DNA from 4 places in the Paenibacillus durus genome. Region 4 is predicted to be linked to each of the others. Evidence: riboswitches for the same ligand, from Rfam matches in the RefSeq annotation. Region 4 holds a riboswitch; each other region holds the start of a gene.
The links. A riboswitch is a leader RNA that binds a small molecule or an ion and turns the genes downstream of it on or off. The one in region 4 is predicted to bind cobalamin.

Region 1 (4,941 bases), 1.9 Mb from region 4:
CCGGCGCAGACTCGGCGTCATTACGTATGCGAAGGAGCCGCAAAGCCGTAAATACATCCACCTGACGTTCGTGGAGACAGGATCGCTGCGCCCCGGCGACCGGGCGACGGAGAAGGATTTTATCTTCGATTTCGCCGCCGGACGAACGCTGAACGCGGATTTTGCCTCCGCTCCGCAGCCATTTCTGGAGCTTGCTTGGGAGCTGCTGCACGCACCCAAGGCCGCAGATGATTTTGCCGTGTTTGCGGATATGATGCTGGGAGGACAGAGCACGGAGCGGAAGCTGTCGCTTGGGGCCTATAACGAGCTGACCGTTTTTTACCGGATTGAGCAGGGAAATGAAGCTTTATACACGGAGAACAAAAGCGCTGTGCTCAGCGGGCTGCTGGGCTATCTGGATGGAGAAGGGGCGCTGGAATCGAAAATCCGGCTGAATGATCTGTTCCTGGAGCGCTTTGACCGCGAGTTCGATGCCGTGCGGCAGAAAAACATTCCGGAGAAGGCGGTGCTGGAGAGCTTCCGGGATTACTTTTCACTCAAGGGACATAACTACCGGACGCGCATTGTGGATTATTTCATCAACGGGATGCTGAACGCGCAGAATGCGGGCCGCGAGGATGCGCTGTCGGCAGCTTACAGTGTGATTGAAAGCAGCGGGGAGCTGGCAGCCGCCTTCTTCGGCAAGCTGCTGACGACGTCGGTCTTTGCCCGGCTGCTGTTCCAGCCTTATGTGGATCTCAGGCTTGCAGCCGCCGCGAGAGCCGCAGACCTGCTGGAATTTGTCGCGCATTGGGACAGGTTCATGCCGGAAGCGCTGAGGCAGCCCGCCGTCGTTGACGGCCTTAGGGACTATCTGCCCGAGAAGCTGGAGCGGGAGCGCGATCCTGTGGCGGCTGTGGCGGCGATCCATGATTACATCGAACAAGCGGAGAAAGACCGCCGCCGGAGAGCTGGAATCCGTCCCCAAGCTTTGGCGCTTCAAAAGGAATTAGCCGCTGCTGCGGACCGGTATTTGCTGGACCGCATTTCGCTTGCCGACATTACCGAGGAGGAGCTGCTGGAGCTGTCGTTCGTCCGCTATTCCCTCGATATGGGCGAGTGGGACCCGCCGCTTGATCTGCAGAGCGGACGGAAGGCGAATGTGCTGCGCGCCGCGTACCGCTGGTTCGGCGAAGAGAATCCGGATGCGCATGTTTTTGACGGATTGTCCCCGCAGGAGATGGACGATGTGCAGCTGCTCGGACGGCGCTGGCTGAAGGAGGGCCAGGGGATGGAGCCATTCGCCCGCCTGCCGCTTGCCTTTTACTACAGCCATTCCCACGAGGGAGGTCCGCTAGTGTACGACGCGCTGCTGGAGCATATCCGCCGCAAAGCGGATGGCGATAAAGAGGCAGTGTACCGCTTTCTGGCCTGGTCGCAGGATAGTCCGCTATTTTCCATTTCCTCCAAGAAGCTTCATCCGGGCTACCGGCGGGCTATTCTGAAATATTTTGCGGGCCATGACCGTGAAGCGTTCAAGAACCGCGATTTCCGTAAAAATTATATGACCGCGGCCGGACCCGCTCTGCAAAGCGTCTACGGCGAAGCCCGGTCGCAGCTGGCCTCGCCGCTAGTGAGCTGGATGCGCCGCAGCAGGTCTCGGCTGATGCTCCTTGGCACGGCGGTCATCTTTCTGCTGGCCGCCGGAGTTCTGGCCGCCAGCTTGCTGAAAGGCGGCGGAGACGAAGCCGCTCCGGCAGCCTCGCCGCAGCCTTCGCCTTCGCAGGGGGCGGGCAACGTGAGTTATCCCGAAGCTGCGGCGTATCTTGAGCCAGGCGACGGTACGGGCGGAAGCTCGCTGATGTTCGCCTTCGCCTCTGCTGACGCCTGCCGGGAGTTTAACCCTGCGGAGATTAAAGTGGATTCCGGCACAGGAGAGGCTGTCATCTATAAAGTTGGCGGTCTGGACCATAGCTGTGGGGCTCCCGTATCCCCAGCCCCTTCGGGCGCCGCAGACGCGGGAGATTCCGGAACGGCAGGCGTTACGGGAACGGCGGTGGACGGAAGCGGCGGAACGGGCGGGAAAGGAACGGATGGAAATCCGGCGGACGCAGAAGCCCATGCGGAAGGAACGGCATCCGGCGGAGCGTCTTCGCCGGCTTCGGCTGCTCCAACGGATTCTATGGAAGATGCGGCCGGAGCAGCCGGTTCGCCTTCACCGTCAGGAGAGCCGCTTGCCGCTTCTAGTGCGCCGGTGTCTCCTGTCCCATCAGATAACGGCTCCGCATCGTCAGGACCGGCACCTTACCAGGTGAGGATAACACTGGTTTCTTCTCCTAAGCTAACTGCCGGAAGCATGATCGAGGCCGAAGACTACACGCTGGTTCTGATGGATGATCCGCGTCCGGCATCATCTCCGGCGGCTTCCGCAAGTCCGAGCCCGGCGGCGAAGTAACGGGTGAGCCTCCCGCTTATTTTCACGGCCGAATATCTGGAAATGTATGGACAACCCCTCCAATAACCGATATGATAAAAATTGTCGAAAATTTAATATATTCTTAAAAAGGTGCGGGTCTTGAAAGCCCGCTTAAAAGGGAAGCCGGTTGGAGTCCGGCGCGGTCCCGCCACTGTATTTGCGGAGCAATCCTCTGAAATCTGCCACTGTTCACATAGAGCGGGAAGGCGAGAGGGAGCGATGAGGCATGAGCCAGGAGACCTGCCTTTTCTAGTCAAGGCCCGGGTGCCCTTCGGGGGGTGAGGACATCTGGGCATTCATACGCGGCTGATGCTGAGGCTCATCTTCTAAGGCATCGGTTCCGGCCCGGATTACTGAAAGACCGTCCCTCTTTGGGGCGGTTTTTTCTTGAAATATAAGAATTTACAAGTTGAGCGCTTATCAAGTTGTCTTATATTTCTACGAGAAACGGTACCTAAAAGCGATACTCGTATCGCCACATCGGAAGCTTAAGCTGCTAAAAGGACGGCGAAGCCGTTTCTTCTTGCTTGAGAGACTCCCACAAATTCAGGAGAAAGAGGTTGAGGAATGAAGAGCAGGATTTCTTCTAAAATGTTTGCGCTGGGAATGGCCTTATTGATGATTTTCTCATTGCTGGGCGCGCCGTTTCCGGCGGGACGGGGGTATGCCGAGACGGCGGCTGCCGGTTATCAGGAAGCGGGCGTTACGGATGCCTTGTACGCTGCGGACGCGGGTTCATCATCACAGTCGATCAGCGTAACCGATGCCGTGTATTCTGCGGCGGAGTATATTCTGAAGCAGGGCGTAACTTCGGATTGGCAGGCGATCGGCTTGGCCCAGGCCGGATACAAAGTGCCGGATTCTTACGGGGCCGCGCTTCAGAATACAGTAAAGAATGCAGGGGGGAATTTCTCTGCAGTAACGGATTACGCCCGAATCGCTCTGGCAGTTAAAGCGATCGGCCACGACCCGACCAATATTGAAGGATATAATCTGATCGGGTCTATCTACAATAGCGACGGAATTATCGGCCAAAGCCTGAACAACACCGTCTACGGATTGATCGCGCTGGATTCCGGCAGCTATACGGTGCCGTCTGATGCGAAATGGACCCGAGATAAGCTGGTTCAAGAGATTCTATCCGCACAAAATGTTGATGGAGGATTCCCTCTCATTACAGGGGGACCAAGCGGGCCTGATACTACGGCAATGGCTTTGGCTGCCCTGTCTCCCTACAAGAGCGATCCGACTGTCGCCACCGCCGGGCAAAAAGCGGTACAGTGGCTGTCCAATCAGCAGAATACGGCCCACGCAGGCTATGGAGACAGCAGCGAAAGCGTCTCGCAGGCCGTTATCGGGCTGACGGCATATGGCGTTGATCCGGCCGGTTCCGGCTTCACCAAGAACGGCGGCAATCTGATCAGCCGCTTGATGAGCTTTAGGGCGGCGGACGGAAGCTTCGCCCATATGGCGGGTGAAGGAAGCAACGCTTTAGCCACGGAGCAGGCGCTGCAGGCGCTGGTCGCCTACAACCTGTTCATCCGCGGCGGCGACAGCAACCTGTATGATTTTATTGATCATCCGCCGGCCGTGCATCCGCTTGTCCATGTGACCGTAGCCATCGAAGGGCCGGAGGCGTCCTTGGGTGAGGGCAGTGTGTACGGCAGCAGCGCTTTAGATGCGCTGAACAAGCTGGCGGAAGCCAAGGGAATTGCGGTTGTCAGCACATCAAGCCAATACGGCACCTATATCAGCGAGATAGGCGGTATCCAACAGAAGAAATACGGCGGCTATGACGGCTAGATGTATATCGTTCAGCGCGGCGGTCAATGGGTCAGCGGTTACAGCGCTATTGACGAATTTGCGCTTCAGGATGGGGACCGGCTCTACGTCTATTACGGAGATTACGGTGTCACCCAGCTGGTGGATTCCGTAACGCTATCGCCGGTTACGCCGAAGGAAGGCAAGCCTCTTGAAGTAACGGTTCGTAAAAAGACATGGGACTTTAACGGAAATCCCGTAGTTGCGGCAGCTTCCGGGGTTACCGTCTCCATCGGCGGCAAAACGGTTGTTACGAACGATCAGGGCACAGCGTTCTTTGGAACTGATCTGACGCCGGGAACACAGTCGCTTCTAATTACCGGCTACCAGGACAATGCTGCGCCGACTGTCGTGCGTTACACTGGATCTGTTACGGTTTTGCCGAAGGAAGTGCAGGTTTCTTTATCGGTAGAAGGGCCGCAGGGAACGCTCGCAGAAGGCCCGGTAGGCGCGTCCAATGCGCTTGAGGCGCTGCAAAGACTGGCTGAAGCCAAACATATTGCGCTGGATATTACGCAATCGTCGTTCGGCAGCTTTATCAGCGGCATCGGCGGAATCAGCGGCGACATAAACAACTGGTGGTCGTTTGTCGTTCAACGCGGGGGCGAATGGATTTATCCGAGCGTCGGATTAGGCGACTTTGAGCTTCAGGCTTCGGACAAGGT
Region 2 (4,941 bases), 960 kb from region 4:
CTCAACGCAGTTGGCTATTCCCCGGGCAATATCCGGCTGCACAAACTCCAAAAAGCAGGTCTCTATTTTATACTGGGGCGCAGCCTGACGCACCGTATCGGCAAACTGCAGCAGTTCCTCGTTCCCTTCGGGGTCCCGGCTTCCATGCCCCACCAACAATATCGCGTCCATCTTCTTCCTCCTCATGATCGTTAATCGCCGCAGACCGCATCCGCCACAGCAGCGGCAGGCTGTTCCTGATGTCTGAACCCGGCAATCGTCCCCACACGTTTAAAAAACTTATGAAATCTTTCACCCGGAAAAGCTTTATCGGCATATTCCCGGAAAATCCGTTCAACCGTATCTACAATTTGATCCGCTGCAATCCCTTCGGCTGCCGGCTGCGCCGGATGGGCGTTTCGCCCGATCGTCTTGCCGCCCAGGAACAGGTCATACGCCCCTTTACGGTATACAATGCCGATATCCTCAAGAACAGCCCCATAGCAGGCCATACCGCAGCCGTTAAAGCCGATTTTCAATTCCTTGGGCGTTTTTAATCCGCCGATGACCCGGTTCAGCTCTTCCGCGACGGGGATTGACCCGTCTTTCTCCAAATTGCAGAAGTCGCAGGCTTTAATCTGTGCAACATCGCCAACCGGGAAGACGAGCAGCTTCTCCGCTTTCAATTCCGCCACAACCCGCTCGGGATCGCCCCCGGGGATGCGCAGAATGATTTGGTGATGCGGGGTATACTCCATTTCCCCCTGTTCACCTGCGATTTCCGCAAGCAGCGCCATTTGACGCGCAGTGAATTTCTTATTCGCAATGCCCGGCGCCACTCCCACCTCAAAAAGGGCGTTCGGATTTGCGGCGGCAGTTGGGGCGGACGGGTTCACGGCGGCAGACGGGGCTGAACCGACTGAGCCCCCGGAGACGATGCCTTTAGCCTCGAGAATTTGCAGCGCCTCCATCGCCGCTTCGAGAGGGCTGGACGAATTCGCGCTGCTATAAGAGGCAGAAGCCAGGAAATCACGCTCGGCGGACTTTGCTTCCCCGCTCTCTCCAGCCTGTTCTTTCGCACTCAGTGACCACGGCTCCGCTGCCACCTGCAGACGCTCGCTTGGCCTTAGTCTCTGCTCTTCGGAATCCAGCGTATATTTCCGCTGGTAGCCTCTTGGCGTAATCATTAGCCCGTCATATACCACCGTCGAGGAGTTGCCGATAATAACCGTCGTAAGCATCCCTATTTCATGCTCCAGCATGTCCGCGAGCGTGGTAAGGACGACCTGCTGCCGGTCCCGGTAAGCGCTCTTCACCAGGCCCACCGGCGTGTCCGGAGAACGGTGCCCCAGCAAAATCCGCTGAGTCTCGGCGATCTGCCGGGTGCGCCTTCCGCTTCGCGGATTATACAGAGCGATTACAAAATCTGCCGCAGCCGCCGCTTCCACGCGTTTGGCAATCGTGTCCCAGGGGGTTAAATGATCGCTCAGACTGATCGTGCAGGCATCATGCATAATTGGCGCCCCAAGCAGGGCTGCACAGGAGTTGATCGAGGATATTCCGGGAATAACCTCTACTTCCACTCCTTCATCAGGATGCCATTTCTTTTCCATCAACACTTCATAAATCAGCCCGGCCATTCCGTATACACCGGCGTCGCCGCTGGAAATCACTGCAACCGTCCTTCCCATATACGCCTGCCGTACAGCTTCCTGAGCGCGGCTTACCTCTTCCGTCATGCCGGTTCTGACGATCTCCTGAGTGGTCAGCAGGCCCCGGATCAAATCCACATAAGTGTTGTAGCCAATAATGACTTCGCTTTCCTCAATTGCCCTGCGGGCACGATCCGTAATCTGTTCAAAAGCTCCCGGCCCAAACCCGATCACAAGCAGTTTGCCTCTCTTCTCTTCCATTCGTGCTGCCTCCTCTGTATGAAACAACTATCCCCGTAACACCAAGCTTTCCTTAGAGGAAGCCGGGTTCGTAGAATCAACTTCCCGGGACCGGCTTAACCTGAGTATCCTGCTGCACCCGGAGCCGGATCACTGAACCGCAAGGCCGAATTCATCTTCTTCGGGGGCCGGGCTCGGGATACCGAGATCCTCAAAAGTGGCCATCTTCGCAACCAATTGGAGGGCTGATTCGATTACAGGCAGGGCAAGTGCGGCCCCAGTCCCTTCTCCAAGGCGCATGTCCAGATGCAGTAAAGGCTTCAGCCCAAGCTCATCCAGAACGATCCGGTGCGCCGGTTCAACGGACAAATGGGAAGCGAATAAGTAATCCTGGCAGCGTGGTTCGATCCGGCAGGCAGCCAGCGCCGCAGCCCCTGTAATCACCCCGTCAATAACCACCGGAACCTTGCGGGCTGCCGCTCCTAATATCACGCCCGCGAGCCCGGCGATTTCTAGTCCCCCTACCTTGGCGAGTACGTCGACAGCGTCACCGGGATTTGGCCGGTTAACCTCTATCGCCCGTTCGATTACCTTCGTTTTGGCGGCTAACGCTTCGTCATTGATACCCGATCCCTTTCCGGTGATCTGTTCCGCCGGATGGTTAGTGAACACTGCCGTCATGGCGCTGCTCGGAGTCGTGTTGCCGATGCCCATTTCCCCTAAACCGATCACTTCGATCCCTTTATCAGCAAGCTCGTAAGCCGTATCTATCCCGACCTGGAGCGCGGCAACCGCTTCTTCCTTGGTCATCGCCGGCCCTTTAGCCATATTGGCCGTTCCCGGGCGAACTTTCCGCTGCACTACACCTTCCGGCAGGTCTGTCAGCAAAGTTCCGATATCGACAACGTGAACCTCCGCCCCCGCTTGCTGTGCAAGCACATTAACCGCAGCGCCTTGGCGAATAAAATTCGCCATCATCAGCCCGGTAACTTCCTGCGGAAATGCGCTGACACCTTCCTGAACGACCCCATGATCGCCGCACATCACGATAATCGCTTTATTTTCCACACGGGGCTGCACGCTGCCAGTAATACCAGCAAGCTTTACAGCGATTTCCTCTAGGCGGCCAAGACTCCCCAAAGGTTTGGTCAGGTTGTTGACGCGCTTTCTCATTTGATGCATCGATACAACATTGAGCCGTTCAATCTCATTTAGCACCTGCAATAATTTTTCCAAGAAAATCACAATCCTCTCTTTTATTTAGAGACCTATGTAACAAGTTGAGAAACAAAAAAGCACTCCTACACACAAAAGAGCGTAGAAGTGCCGTTAATCGCCGCAATACAAGCGTTCTCCCCCTCCCTAATCCTCGTAGGTCAGTCGTGCTGTTGAAAAAAGGCAGGTCTCCTGACTTATGGATCAGACGCAAAAACGAGATCATAATGACCAAGTTGCTTAAGCCTTCCCATTTGACACAGTGGCTTAAAGCTCGCTCTCCATTTACAGTGGCGGGACCGCGACGGATTTTCACCGTTCTTCCCTTTTAAGAAACGCCGCAGCGTTTCACCTTTTCTCTCATATGCTGTTGTAGACAAATATGCTTAAAGTACGTCTATTATAACTTGAGATTTAAAGAGAAGTCTATAAGTCTGTTTTTCAGTTTATCCGTTAATTCGATTACCGTACCGTTCTCTACGATTTCTGCTTGTCCGGTAATCATCTGAATGATGCTGCCATGGGTTACAAGCAGTACATTTCTGTCCGCCAACGGCTCCAGACTGCTAATTCCGTCGCACACCCGCACTTGCATCAATTCCATAGATTCGACCCCGTAGACCGGGAAGCGGATCAGCTCTGGATTTTCTATTTGGAATACAGACCTGATTTCCCCCAGCGTCTTGCCTTCCAGCTCACCGAAGCAGCGTTCCGCGAACCGGCTGTCAACCTTAACAGAGAGTCCGTGGACGGAAGCTATAATTTTGGCCGATTCAAAGGCTCTTCGCAATGGGCTTGAAATAACGGCATGAACATTCATCCGTTCTCTGAGCCGTCTGGAAGCTTCCTGAATCTGGCCGATCCCGCGCTCATTCAGACCGATATCCTGTATCCCTTGTATTCTCCCCTTGTTGTTCCAATCGGTCTCGCCATGGCGCATCAGATAAAGAGGCATTCTTCCATCTTGTCCTTCCTGCCCTGTTATGTTGATTCACTGTTGCTGTATTAAAGCTGAACTAACGACCATTTTAAAGAGATATCATGAGAATTGCCCAATACATATTTTGGGTCACTCATTTGGCTACGAGTCAGCAGCTCTAATAATTCACGTAATAGTAATTCTTCAGTTTCTTTAAGTGATTTCAACCAAAGAATCATATCCGTAATAATATCTTTGTTTTTATTTATATAAAACTTAATCATTAAACTTCTTTGAATAAACGCATCATTTTCTATTTTTTTGTACATCTCATAAAATTTAGAATCCTGCAAAACTTGCTTTTCCTCCAGTAATTTCATCCGGTAAACCATGCATTTTTTATGTTCCCATAATATATGTAAAAATCTTATATCATACTCACACTTATCCTCCAGCAATAAATATAAATACTCGATAATTTTATCGTAAACACTTATACCTAAAAAACTATTCTTGGCCCAATTAACACTTCCATCATCACGGATACGAGTATCCCTTGACTCTAAATAATCAGTTAAAAGATCAGAAATCCTTAGAATATCGAGTTCCGCATTAATATCTTTATTAAGCTTCATTAATATAACTCTATTATAGTGATGTAGATTAATATTAGCCGGATTTATGTAAGATTGTATAAACTCATAAAATGAACAATCTTTGAATTCATATTTTCCTCCAAAATTGTCAGCAACATTCAGTATCATTTTTTCCATATTGTAGCCGTAAATAAATAACTCATGTGCTATATTAATTCGTTTATACCATTGTACATTTGAACATGATAAATATTTATGGTTAACACTCATGTAAACATAATAGCCAGAGTCAATACGATCCGTTATGGACTTGATAATGTTGGATGAATCATTAAATTTC
Region 3 (4,941 bases), 1.0 Mb from region 4:
ATCGTCACGCACGAAGGACCAGTTCAGAATCGTGACCGGCCCGGTCAGCATGCCCTTTACCGGCAGCTTCGTCAAAGACTGCGCATAGACGCTTTCCTTGACAGTCATCGGTTCGGTGAACGCGACATCGGCGTATATGACCGGCGGCTTAACGCACCGGGAACCGTAGGATTGCACCCAGCCGTTCTGGGTGAACAGAAATCCATCCAGCTTCTCCCCGAAGAACTCCACCATATCTGTTCGTTCAAACTCGCCATGCACCAGAACATCCAGACCGATGTTCTCCTGAAGTGCGATGGAGTCCGCAATTTGCCGGCGGATAAAGCCGTCATAGACTTCCTCGCTCAGCTCGCCCTTGCGCCATTTCAGCCGCGCCTGCCGGACCTCCGGCGTCTGCGGAAAGCTGCCGATGGTCGTTGTCGGCAGCAGCGGCAGCCGCCACTTGTCCTGCTGGCGCTTTGCCCGCTCGGCATAGGCCGGGCTTCGCCGGTCGGGCAGCTCGGCCAGGCCGCGTTCAAGCTCCGCCACGTCCGCGCGGCTGCGCTCGGGCAGCTTGCGGAAGGCGGCCAGCGCAGCCTGCGTCTCGGCTAACGAAGCCCCGGCGGCGTCACGGCCCTCAAGCAGCGCCCGTTTCAGCAGCGCAAGCTCCGCCAGCTTCTCATCGGCGAAGGCCAGCGCGCTGCGCACCTCCGGCTTCAGCTTCTCCTCGCTGCGCACTGTCACAGGCACGTGCAGCAGGCTGCTGGACGGCTGCAAAATCAATTTGCCCTCCGGGACAAGGGCAGTCAAGCGCTGAGCCAGCGCCAGCTTATCATCCGGGTCGCAGCGCCAAATCCCGCGCCCGTCGATCACTCCGGCTCCAAGCGTCTTATCCTTCGGCCAGCCCAAGCGCTCGATCGCTTCCAGATTAGCCCCGCTGTCGTGTACAAAATCGAGTCCGATCCCCTGCACCGGCAGCTTCAGCAGGGCTTCAAGCGGTTCGGCGGACTCGAAGTAAGTCTGCAGCATAATGGAGAGTCCCGGAACAGCGGAATGAAGCTCGCCATAAATTTCGCTTAGAAGCTTAATATCCTCTTCCCGAAGTCCGGTCACTACCGCAGGTTCGTCTATTTGAACCCAGGCCGCCCCCTCTCGCTCCAGTTCCTGCAGCAGCTGCACATAGACCGGCAGAAAGCGCTGCGCCACACTGCGGATTTCCGAAGGGGCAAAGCCCTTGGACAGCTTCAGGAACGTATAGAGTCCAATGACCACGGGCTTGCCGTCAATGCCCGCCTGCGATTTGGCGAACCGGTATGCGGCAAGCGGTTTGTTCTCCGTCAGAACAGGCTTAAGATCCCCGATCTCCGGCACGATGTAATGGTAATTCGTATTGAACCATTTCGTCATTTCGCATGCCGCCGCCCGGGAATTACCTCGGGCCATGGCAAAATATAAATCCAGTCCGGCAGGTCTATCTTCATACCGGTACCTGGGCGGCACAATGCCGAACATGACTGCCGTATCCAGCACATGATCGTAATAGGTGAAATCTCCGACAGGAATCAGATCGATACCCGCCTCCTGCTGCTTGCGCAGATTACCCAGCTGCATGCGGTCCATTTCCGCCCGCAGCTGTTCCTCCTGGGTTCGTCCCGCCCAGTAACCCTCCAGCGCTTTTTTCCATTCCCGGTTCGCGCCGATTCTTGGATATCCGAGATTGCTTGTTTTTACTTGCGTTGTCATTTCCATGTTCCTCCTATTCGACTTATCCTGCCGTGGTCTTCCAAAAAAACATCAAACTACGTTGTTTGAGGAAGTGACATCTTATCCGCCTCGGAAGGCCCGCTTCCTATTTCACATAAACGATCCAACAAAAAGGCGTCCTTCCTTAAAAGCCCAAGAGGAAAGACGCCTACGTTAATATCACGTTTGCGATCTAACACCTCCCTATCTCCCGTAGGTACTGCAGTGCGTTGAAACAGGCAGGTCTCCTGGCTGCGGCGTCATCGTCCGTAAGCGGCCTTCCCGTCAGCGCGGGCTGACAGTGGCATAAAGGGCTGAAAGACTCTTCCGTTACAGTGGCGGGACCGCGTCGGCTTTGCACCGAGCTTCCCTATTAAGCTCCGGAATTCTCTATTCCGGCAAGCACCTGTTTCCGTTATTTAGTGAATGGTTTGAGTGGTTGATGAGTACAACATTTATGTTACGGCAAGACCCTGCGGCTCGCAATAGGAGATAGGGGTTCTGGTTATATCGATACCTGATAACCGGTTAAAAGAAAATAATATAGACCACGGTGGCCAGCACAATGCGGTAGATGGCGAACGGCAGCAGCTTGATCCGGTTGATCAGCTTCAGAAAGAACCGCATCGACAGCAGCGCGAACACGAAGGCGCTGATAAATCCGGCGATAAAGAACGGCAGTGCATCGAGCGTAAAATACTGCCAGTTCTTGTAAAGCGAGATCAGGCTTGCGCCGGCCATGATCGGAACGGCCATAATAAAGGTGAAATCGGCGGCGGCCCGGTGGCTCAGGCCAAGCAGGACGCCTCCCGAAATCGTCGAGCCGGAGCGGGAGAAGCCGGGCCAGAGCGAGACACACTGGATTAACCCCACCGCAAGCGCTTGCCTGTATGTAATCTGGTCAACACTCTGCTTCCTGGCGCGCTTCGGAGCAAATAAATCCGCGCAAATCATAAATAGGGCGCCAATTACCAGACCGATCAGCACGGTTGATGTCGAGAACAAATATTCATCAATATAATCTTCGAATAACATTCCTAGCAGACCGGCAGGAATGAGACCTACAATAACCTGTCCAAGCTTCAGACGGCCCCCGGTCTGTACCTGCAGCTGGCCGTCCGGGACCGGTTCAAGCGATTCCTTGCTAAAGCGTTTCAGTCCGAGCAAATCAATAAAACGTTTCCTGAAAATGACGACAACCGCAAGGATTGAACCGAGCTGGGTCACGACTTTAAATGTATTAGCTGTGTATTTTCCGAGAAACTCCTGCGATTTCAACCATATATCATCGACAATAATCATATGTCCTGTAGAAGATACCGGAGCGAATTCGGTCAGGCCTTCGACCAGACCAAGTACGATGGCTTTAATAATGGCTAGCAGATCCAAGCTTACGCCTCCTCAATGATTAGATTTCAATATTTTTTCTTTATACTGTAGCTTAAACACTGGATGTAATTTCTGAAACTTGCAGCCCCACTTTTCAGGTAAGAAACTCTAACCGCATCTCTTGTCATCTGACTTCCAGACTTGCGAATGCCCTAGGTAAATATGCAATAATGAAGGAATAGATTACACATGACGGAATACTGTTGGGAGGATGTCCATTGCTTGCACGCATGCGCGCATTCATATCCGCCTGGAGGGATTACCCCAGGGAGAAAGGAGAGCTGATTGGGCAGCGTTACGAGGTGCTCTCCCGGATCGGCATGGGAAGCTACGGACTGGCTTACCGCTGCCTGGATAAGCGGGAGAGACGCCAGGTGGCCGTCAAACAGGCCAAACCGAGCAAACAGGATGCTGGGAAGCAGATGCTGAAGCGGGAACGGGATATCCTTAAGCAGCTGGATCATCCCTATATCCCGGCCTGCAGAGATTATTTTGAGGAGAACGGCTCTGCTTGGCTGGTTACCGATTATATTGAGGGTTATACATTGGAGCAGCTAATTTTCGAGCGGGGATTCATTTTCGGGGAAAAAGACACGCTCCGCTTCGTCTTGAGCTTGATGGAACGGGTGAACCATGTGCATGAACGCGGCTTCGTGCACCTTGATCTGCGCATTCCCAACATCATTCTCCGGGGGGATGATATCTACTTAATCGATTTTGGTCTGGCCCGCCGGATCGGGGACGATCCCCCTTGTAATAACGGCGAAGCGGAGCGGGATAAGGACGGACTGCCAAAGCGCATGCCCGCGTCCAAACAATCGGATTTGCACGATATCGGACATCTTATGCTTTATATGCTGTATTCAGGGTATACTCCCGCGCCGGGCGGCGCCGAGCGAAGCTGGTCCGAAGAGCTGGAGCTTACGGCGGGAGTGCGGCACATACTGCTGAGACTGCTTGACGAGGAATCGAATCCATACACGGAAACGCAGGAGTTCATTCGGGATGCCCAGCAGGCATTATCCGATTTGGACTCCTTAGCCGATCTCAATGAATAACAAGAAACGGACGCCTCCCTAAAATAGGTTAGCATCCGTTTCTTATTTACTGCATTTAGAAGCGAATATTCAGCTTGAACTTCCATATCTGTTCTTGTAATAGCCGTGGCCGCGTCCGCTCCCGTAACCGGGTCTGCTGCTGGACGAATTTCTGTAATGCATTGGTCTCCGGTAATTTCCGGAAGAACCTCCGTGTCTTTCGTGTTTCGAGTGTCCGACGGAGTGAATGAGTTTGTCGATAAGCCTCCTGAGCATGCTGTTTCCTCCTTTTATTCGGATACTGTATAGTTTTAGGATTTGCATCCTTACTCCTTCTATACGTAGAAAAAGCCAGCCGGTTTCGGCTGACCCCAAATAATTATTATAATTTTCCTGCGGCGGTTGCTTCTTTACGGCCCACAAGCGCAGGCTGAACCTGCAGCTTTTTCTTTGTCCGTTTCGGCTTGCCAAGCGAGGTTATAAACGTGATAACCTGGCCGGCCACGATCACCGCCATCGCCGTATACATCGTTTCTCTGAGCGGCATATAGAAGAGTGACAGCAGCAGCACGACAATGTCCATTATAATGAACACGGTGCCGACCTTAATCCCCTTCCACTCGCTGATCAAGAGAGACAGGATGTCATCACCGCCGCTAGCGCCTCCGCATCGCAGCACCAGTCCCGCGCCAAGACCCGTCAGCAGTCCGGACAGCAGCGCCGCCAGCGCCAGGTTGCCATGGAAATTAAGCACTAGTCCGGAATAGCGCTCCATCAGTCCGTAGAACACGGT
Region 4 (4,941 bases):
GGATTAGAAGAAACGGAAAAATAAGGGGCCTGCCGGCTATTTGTATCCGGAATGTCCGGTGAATAGCCGGGCAGGAGAAGTGAGGTTTATACGTTTATAATTCAAGCTGGCTGCGGCGGTTAAAAAATGTCCGGTATCCGAGCTGTACAAACAGGATGACAGATAACGATACGCTCCCGACAATTCCCAGCATAATAGCAATTTGGTACTCGACGGCCACGATTGGCGATGTCCCGGACAAGATTTGTCCTGTCATCATTCCGGGTAAGAACACGATGCCCATGCCAACCATCGAATTTATGGTGGGCAGCATGGCGGAATCGAATGCCTGATTGACGATCTCCCGTGCTGCCATTCTTGGTGTAGCTCCGAGCATGAGCGCCGCTTCCACTTTATCTTTTTGGCCGTGCATGCCTTCGATCAGGGAATTCACGCCTAACGCGACCCCTGTCATCGAATTGCCGACGATCATCCCGGCTATTGGAATGACATACCTTGGTTCGTACCAGGGAGCCAACTGCAAGACAATGAAAATAAAATAGATAAGGCTGACCAAAATACCGGAAGTCATCGAAAAAGCAATGCTTTGTTTCAAGGCTTTGGACAGCTTCCCTTTTGTCCGGTTAATAACCGTCCGAATGGAGAAAGCGAGCATAATCGCCACAAGCAGCAAGGTGTACACCGGATGAGCGTTCCCAAATACGTACACGAGCAAGTACCCGACGAGAATGAGCTGCAGGGTCATGCGAACCGCCCCGATCAATATCTCCTTTTCACGCGGAATGCCTTTAATTCTAACGATTACAATCAGTAAAATCACGAACAGATAGGCTGCGGCTAGCTGCCAAAATAATAAATCAATCGTTCCGTTCAATGTGCATCCCTCCCGCTTCCCTGCGGCATTCCACTTTTCATTTCAATAACAAAATCGGCGTATGTATCGGCAATATGACGGGAATGCGTAATCATGACGAGTGTTTTGCCGTTTTCACGAATGAATGCGGTCAATCTCTGCATTACCGTATCCGCTGTGTCTTCATCCAGTGCTGAAGTCGGTTCATCCAGAAGGAGCGCCATCGGATTCATCACAATAGCCCTCGCAAGGGCTAAACGCTGCTTTTCCCCACCGGAGAGATCCTCCGCATTTTGTTCCATATTTTTTTCCAGACAGGCGAGATGAAGCGCCTCCTCCAATTGTTCATCGGATGCTTCAGGCTTACCGGCAAAAGACAATCCGATCTGCAAATTATCTCTTATCGTCCCTTTGAACGTGATCGTGGCTTGCGGCACCATCACCGCTTCTCGCCTCCACTCGGTGGGGTCCAGTTCGCTTGAAAGATGTTGACCCAGCCAAATCTCGCCTTCATCTGGGCTATCCAGTTGATTTAACAGCCGAAGCAAGGTTGTCTTTCCGCTGCCGCTCCCACCTACAATGCAGGTTATTCTCTTTGCAGGTATCGTTAAGTCTGTGATCGACAGAATCCCTTTGGCTTTTACTCCCTTTAACCGGAACATCGTCGCCCTCTCCTTTTGGCCATATAGATTCATCAACGAACTGTCTTTGACTTCGCTCGCACATTAACAAGGACAAAGCAAAGAAGTAAGAATAAGAAAATAATAATCCCGACGATTTCAAAGTCAAGCTCTGCCCAAGGATTAAAGTAGGTGAATGCCTGATAGAAAGAAACACCGTAGGCCAGAGCAACAATCACCCAGCCAATGATTCTTGAAGCTGATTGCCCCAGGCTGCTTGATTGGTTCATCATTCTGAATGTAATTAGAGAATCGATGGTATCGGTAATCATCATTCCGAGCATAAAAATAAGTCCCAGAATTAAAGGCATGTACGTGAATGAATTACCGGCGGCTGCAAGTGCCCAAACGGAGGTTTGACTAATGGTCTCCGCAGCCAGTGCGAAGATCCCTCCTACTAAAATAATTAAAAATGGATTTGTAGTTCCCCGCGCAACATTCGAAATAAACTTCCCTTTAATCCCCTTAAGTTGAAATTCCTCATTTTTAAATTTGGAACGCATTAGATTAATAATATTTATGGTTCCAATGATAAATAGGGATATGATCGATACCCAGGTTGCAAAGGTGTCAAAGTACTCAGGAAATCTAAAATTTTGGGTAAACATTCCGAGAATTGTCGCCATACCAGCTACAACTGCTCCATGACCAAATGAAAACAGTGTACCTACAAAGCGGGCAATCGGGCTGCCCATCCGCCAATTGTAACGGGTTTGTCCATCAATAAAAGCTAAATGATCCGCATCCAGTCCATGACGAAGACCCAGCACAAAAACAAGAAGTATAAGCGATATCGTTGACATTGATGATTCCTTCTCTCTTCATCTGATTTTTAACACGCAAAAAAAGCCCCAGGCAACCTTTGGTAGATTCGGGACTTTCCAATGGGAACGTTAATAAACATCAAATTAAGCAGAGCTAAATTTCGAGTTCATGTTTCGTCACCACTCCTTTTCTCCGAAGGCAATTTTGGTGTGCAAATCTAGGTAGGTCTTCTGGCTTCCGTATCATCGCCTGCCTTCTGTCTTCCCCAGACTTGCTGCTGAGTGACATAAAAGAAGGAGGCTCCTCGGTTACAGCGGCGGGACCGCTCGGGATTTACACCCGATTCCCTGTTACCCCTTGATCTCACAAGGGCACCTGATTGCAAGATATGAAATTTCTTTGATTTTAATTCTAAAAACTTTGATTATCAATAGATTTTAGTCAGATTGTGACCAAACCTAAGCAGCACTGCTTATATTTCTTGCCGCTGCCGCAGGCGCAAGGATCATTACGGCCCGGGAGCTGTCCTTTTAAATGATACTGCATATTCTGGCGGAACAGGCTGCTTCTGACGTTGTCTCCAAGCTCCTTCATCCGCTCGTCCGCATACGCGTAAATCTCCTTGTAGCTGGCGCAAAAATAATCTCTGCCTCTGGCCTCAAGCTCCGACCCCCATTCCCGGTTGCGAGGGCAGCCGCCATGACACAAAGGTTTCCATTCACAGCTCCGGCATCCCTCCGGCAGTGCTGGCTTCATTCCGAGAAAACGAGTGTACAACGGATGCTTCAAAATGTCTTCAATGGAGTGTGTCGCCACGTTGCCGATTTTCCATTCAGGAGAAATATAAAAGTCGCACGGATAGGCGTCTCCGTTCTGCTCTAGAATAATCGTGGTCGGGCACTCAGCCCTATGAATGCACAGCTCTGCCTCCCGGTTCGTATAACCGGCAAGCATGTTGTCAAAAAAACGTACGGAAACCCGCGGGTTCCCTCCGTTATACCAATAATCGAAGGCTTCACGCAAAAATCGGCCGTATTCCGCAGGTGTAATATCGTAAACGCCCGGCTTGTCCGGCTCCTGGGACCGAAAATCCATGCACGGAATGAACTGAACGTAGCTGAAGCCTTCTTGTTCCAAGAAAGACATGATCTCGGCAGCATGACCTACGTTCCCTTTGTGAATGACGGACAAGATGTTGAAGTCCACTTGATGGCGCCGTAAATGTTCAATTCCCTTCATTACTCTGTGAAAGCTGCCTTGCCCAAGCGAGTCCACCCGCCGCGCATCATGAATATTCTCAGGCCCGTCCAGGCTTACGCCGACCAGAAAATTGTATTTTTTAAAAAAAGCCGCCCAGCGGTCGTTAAGCAGCGTCCCGTTCGTCTGAATGGAATTTCCGATGATTGTCCCCTTCGGCGCGTAGCGGGCCTGAAGCGACACGACCTCTTCGAAGAACTCCATACCCGCGAGCAGCGGCTCCCCTCCCTGCCAGGCAAAAGAAGCCGCTCCCCGTGACCGGGCCATATATTCCTTAATGAATTTCTCCAGAATGGCGGAATCAATCCGGTTGATCTTCGGTCCCGGCTTGCCGCCGCATGTACTGTAGTAGCAGTAATCACAGGCCAGGTTGCAGTCCTCCGAAACCGTCTTCCACATCACGCCTACATGCCGATGTTCCAGTGTTGCGACACCGCAGCCCATTGTTACTCACTCTCCCCGTCACTCCTGTCTTCTCTTGTATACTTTATCGTATTGCAGCAGCTTCCGCCAGCATATAAGGATATAGGGTTGCTCTTTATAAGGGGATCTAGCTCTGCCGGTGAAATTGAACCTCCCGCCGCTGTTCTGTCAACGGGATGCCGGTTGTTTCAAGTTAATGCTTGGCTTATTGCTTTTTTGCTGCGCGGGCTGGGGTTACATTAATTCCCAACCTCTCATAAATCCTTGGACTTAAAACGCAACATCCCTATTACAAAAGCTGCAACCGTGTACACGATGGCATATATAACAAAGGAATTTGAGGGTATCGAGGAAAAATTGTTGCTTACGGGTGAAGACACGTCGATAGGAACCATCCCGCTCAATTCGTCAAAGCTGAATAACTCGGCAATCACTTTGCGCTGCAGACCGTCCGCGGGCATGATCAGCGTTATGATTCCGGTCAACCGATTCAGCGATTCCGTCATAGCAGGGTCCTGGCTTAAACCGGAGCCGATCCGTTCAATCATGCCTCCCAGCCAGCTTGCTCCATACAACATCGTCATAAACACCCCATTGCCAATGGCAGAGAAGAATCCGGAGCCGAGCATGGACACGGTCACGAGCAGAGGGACGGCCAAGGAGAACAGCAGGAAGGATTTGATCCAGGCTGCCGGATCTAATGGAATCGCCGCATGCGCCCTGGCAATGAGCAGAATGGAAATAAACAGCAGCAAAGCGTATGCGATTCCTACGGTTACATACCCCAGCCAACGCCCGGCGTACCACTTCCAGCGCGGAAGCGGCCGGGAAAGCAGCGCCTGAAGCACGCCTGCTTCCGCTTCCCCCGCGATTGCCGAGAAAGAAGTGAATATCGCCAGAAACGCGAGTACAAATGACCCAAACATAAAACCAAGCGTCATGATAACCGCACCGTTCGCAAAT

Region 1: it holds a riboswitch for cobalamin, as region 4 does, so the genes downstream of both, PDUR_RS27115 (prenyltransferase/squalene oxidase repeat-containing protein) here and PDUR_RS13415 (HoxN/HupN/NixA family nickel/cobalt transporter) in region 4, are expected to answer to the same signal.
Region 2: it holds a riboswitch for cobalamin, as region 4 does, so the genes downstream of both, cobT (nicotinate-nucleotide--dimethylbenzimidazole phosphoribosyltransferase) here and PDUR_RS13415 (HoxN/HupN/NixA family nickel/cobalt transporter) in region 4, are expected to answer to the same signal.
Region 3: it holds a riboswitch for cobalamin, as region 4 does, so the genes downstream of both, metE (5-methyltetrahydropteroyltriglutamate--homocysteine S-methyltransferase) here and PDUR_RS13415 (HoxN/HupN/NixA family nickel/cobalt transporter) in region 4, are expected to answer to the same signal.

The regions. Positions count from the first base shown of each region.
Region 1 is NZ_CP009288.1:1,224,532-1,229,472, forward strand. It holds gene PDUR_RS05575 (GAP1-N2 domain-containing protein) at 1-2,434, shown strand, start outside; cobalamin riboswitch at 2,527-2,717, shown strand; gene PDUR_RS27115 (prenyltransferase/squalene oxidase repeat-containing protein) at 3,023-4,258, shown strand; gene PDUR_RS27120 (S-layer homology domain-containing protein) at 4,259-4,941, shown strand, end outside.
Region 2 is NZ_CP009288.1:2,153,803-2,158,743, reverse strand. It holds gene PDUR_RS09695 (sirohydrochlorin chelatase) at 1-171, opposite strand, end outside; gene cobJ (precorrin-3B C(17)-methyltransferase) at 192-1,892, opposite strand; gene cobT (nicotinate-nucleotide--dimethylbenzimidazole phosphoribosyltransferase) at 2,022-3,116, opposite strand; cobalamin riboswitch at 3,252-3,457, opposite strand; gene PDUR_RS09680 (histidine phosphatase family protein) at 3,487-4,041, opposite strand; gene PDUR_RS09675 (hypothetical protein) at 4,092-4,941, opposite strand, start outside.
Region 3 is NZ_CP009288.1:4,154,859-4,159,799, forward strand. It holds gene metE (5-methyltetrahydropteroyltriglutamate--homocysteine S-methyltransferase) at 1-1,722, opposite strand, end outside; cobalamin riboswitch at 1,944-2,147, opposite strand; gene PDUR_RS17930 (undecaprenyl-diphosphate phosphatase) at 2,251-3,111, opposite strand; gene PDUR_RS17935 (serine/threonine protein kinase) at 3,330-4,169, shown strand; gene PDUR_RS17945 (YitT family protein) at 4,531-4,941, opposite strand, start outside.
Region 4 is NZ_CP009288.1:3,115,199-3,120,139, reverse strand. It holds gene PDUR_RS13425 (ABC transporter permease) at 95-874, opposite strand; gene PDUR_RS13420 (ABC transporter ATP-binding protein) at 871-1,515, opposite strand; gene PDUR_RS13415 (HoxN/HupN/NixA family nickel/cobalt transporter) at 1,548-2,336, opposite strand; cobalamin riboswitch at 2,502-2,690, opposite strand; gene PDUR_RS13410 (anaerobic sulfatase maturase) at 2,740-3,999, opposite strand; gene PDUR_RS13405 (ABC transporter permease) at 4,233-4,941, opposite strand, start outside.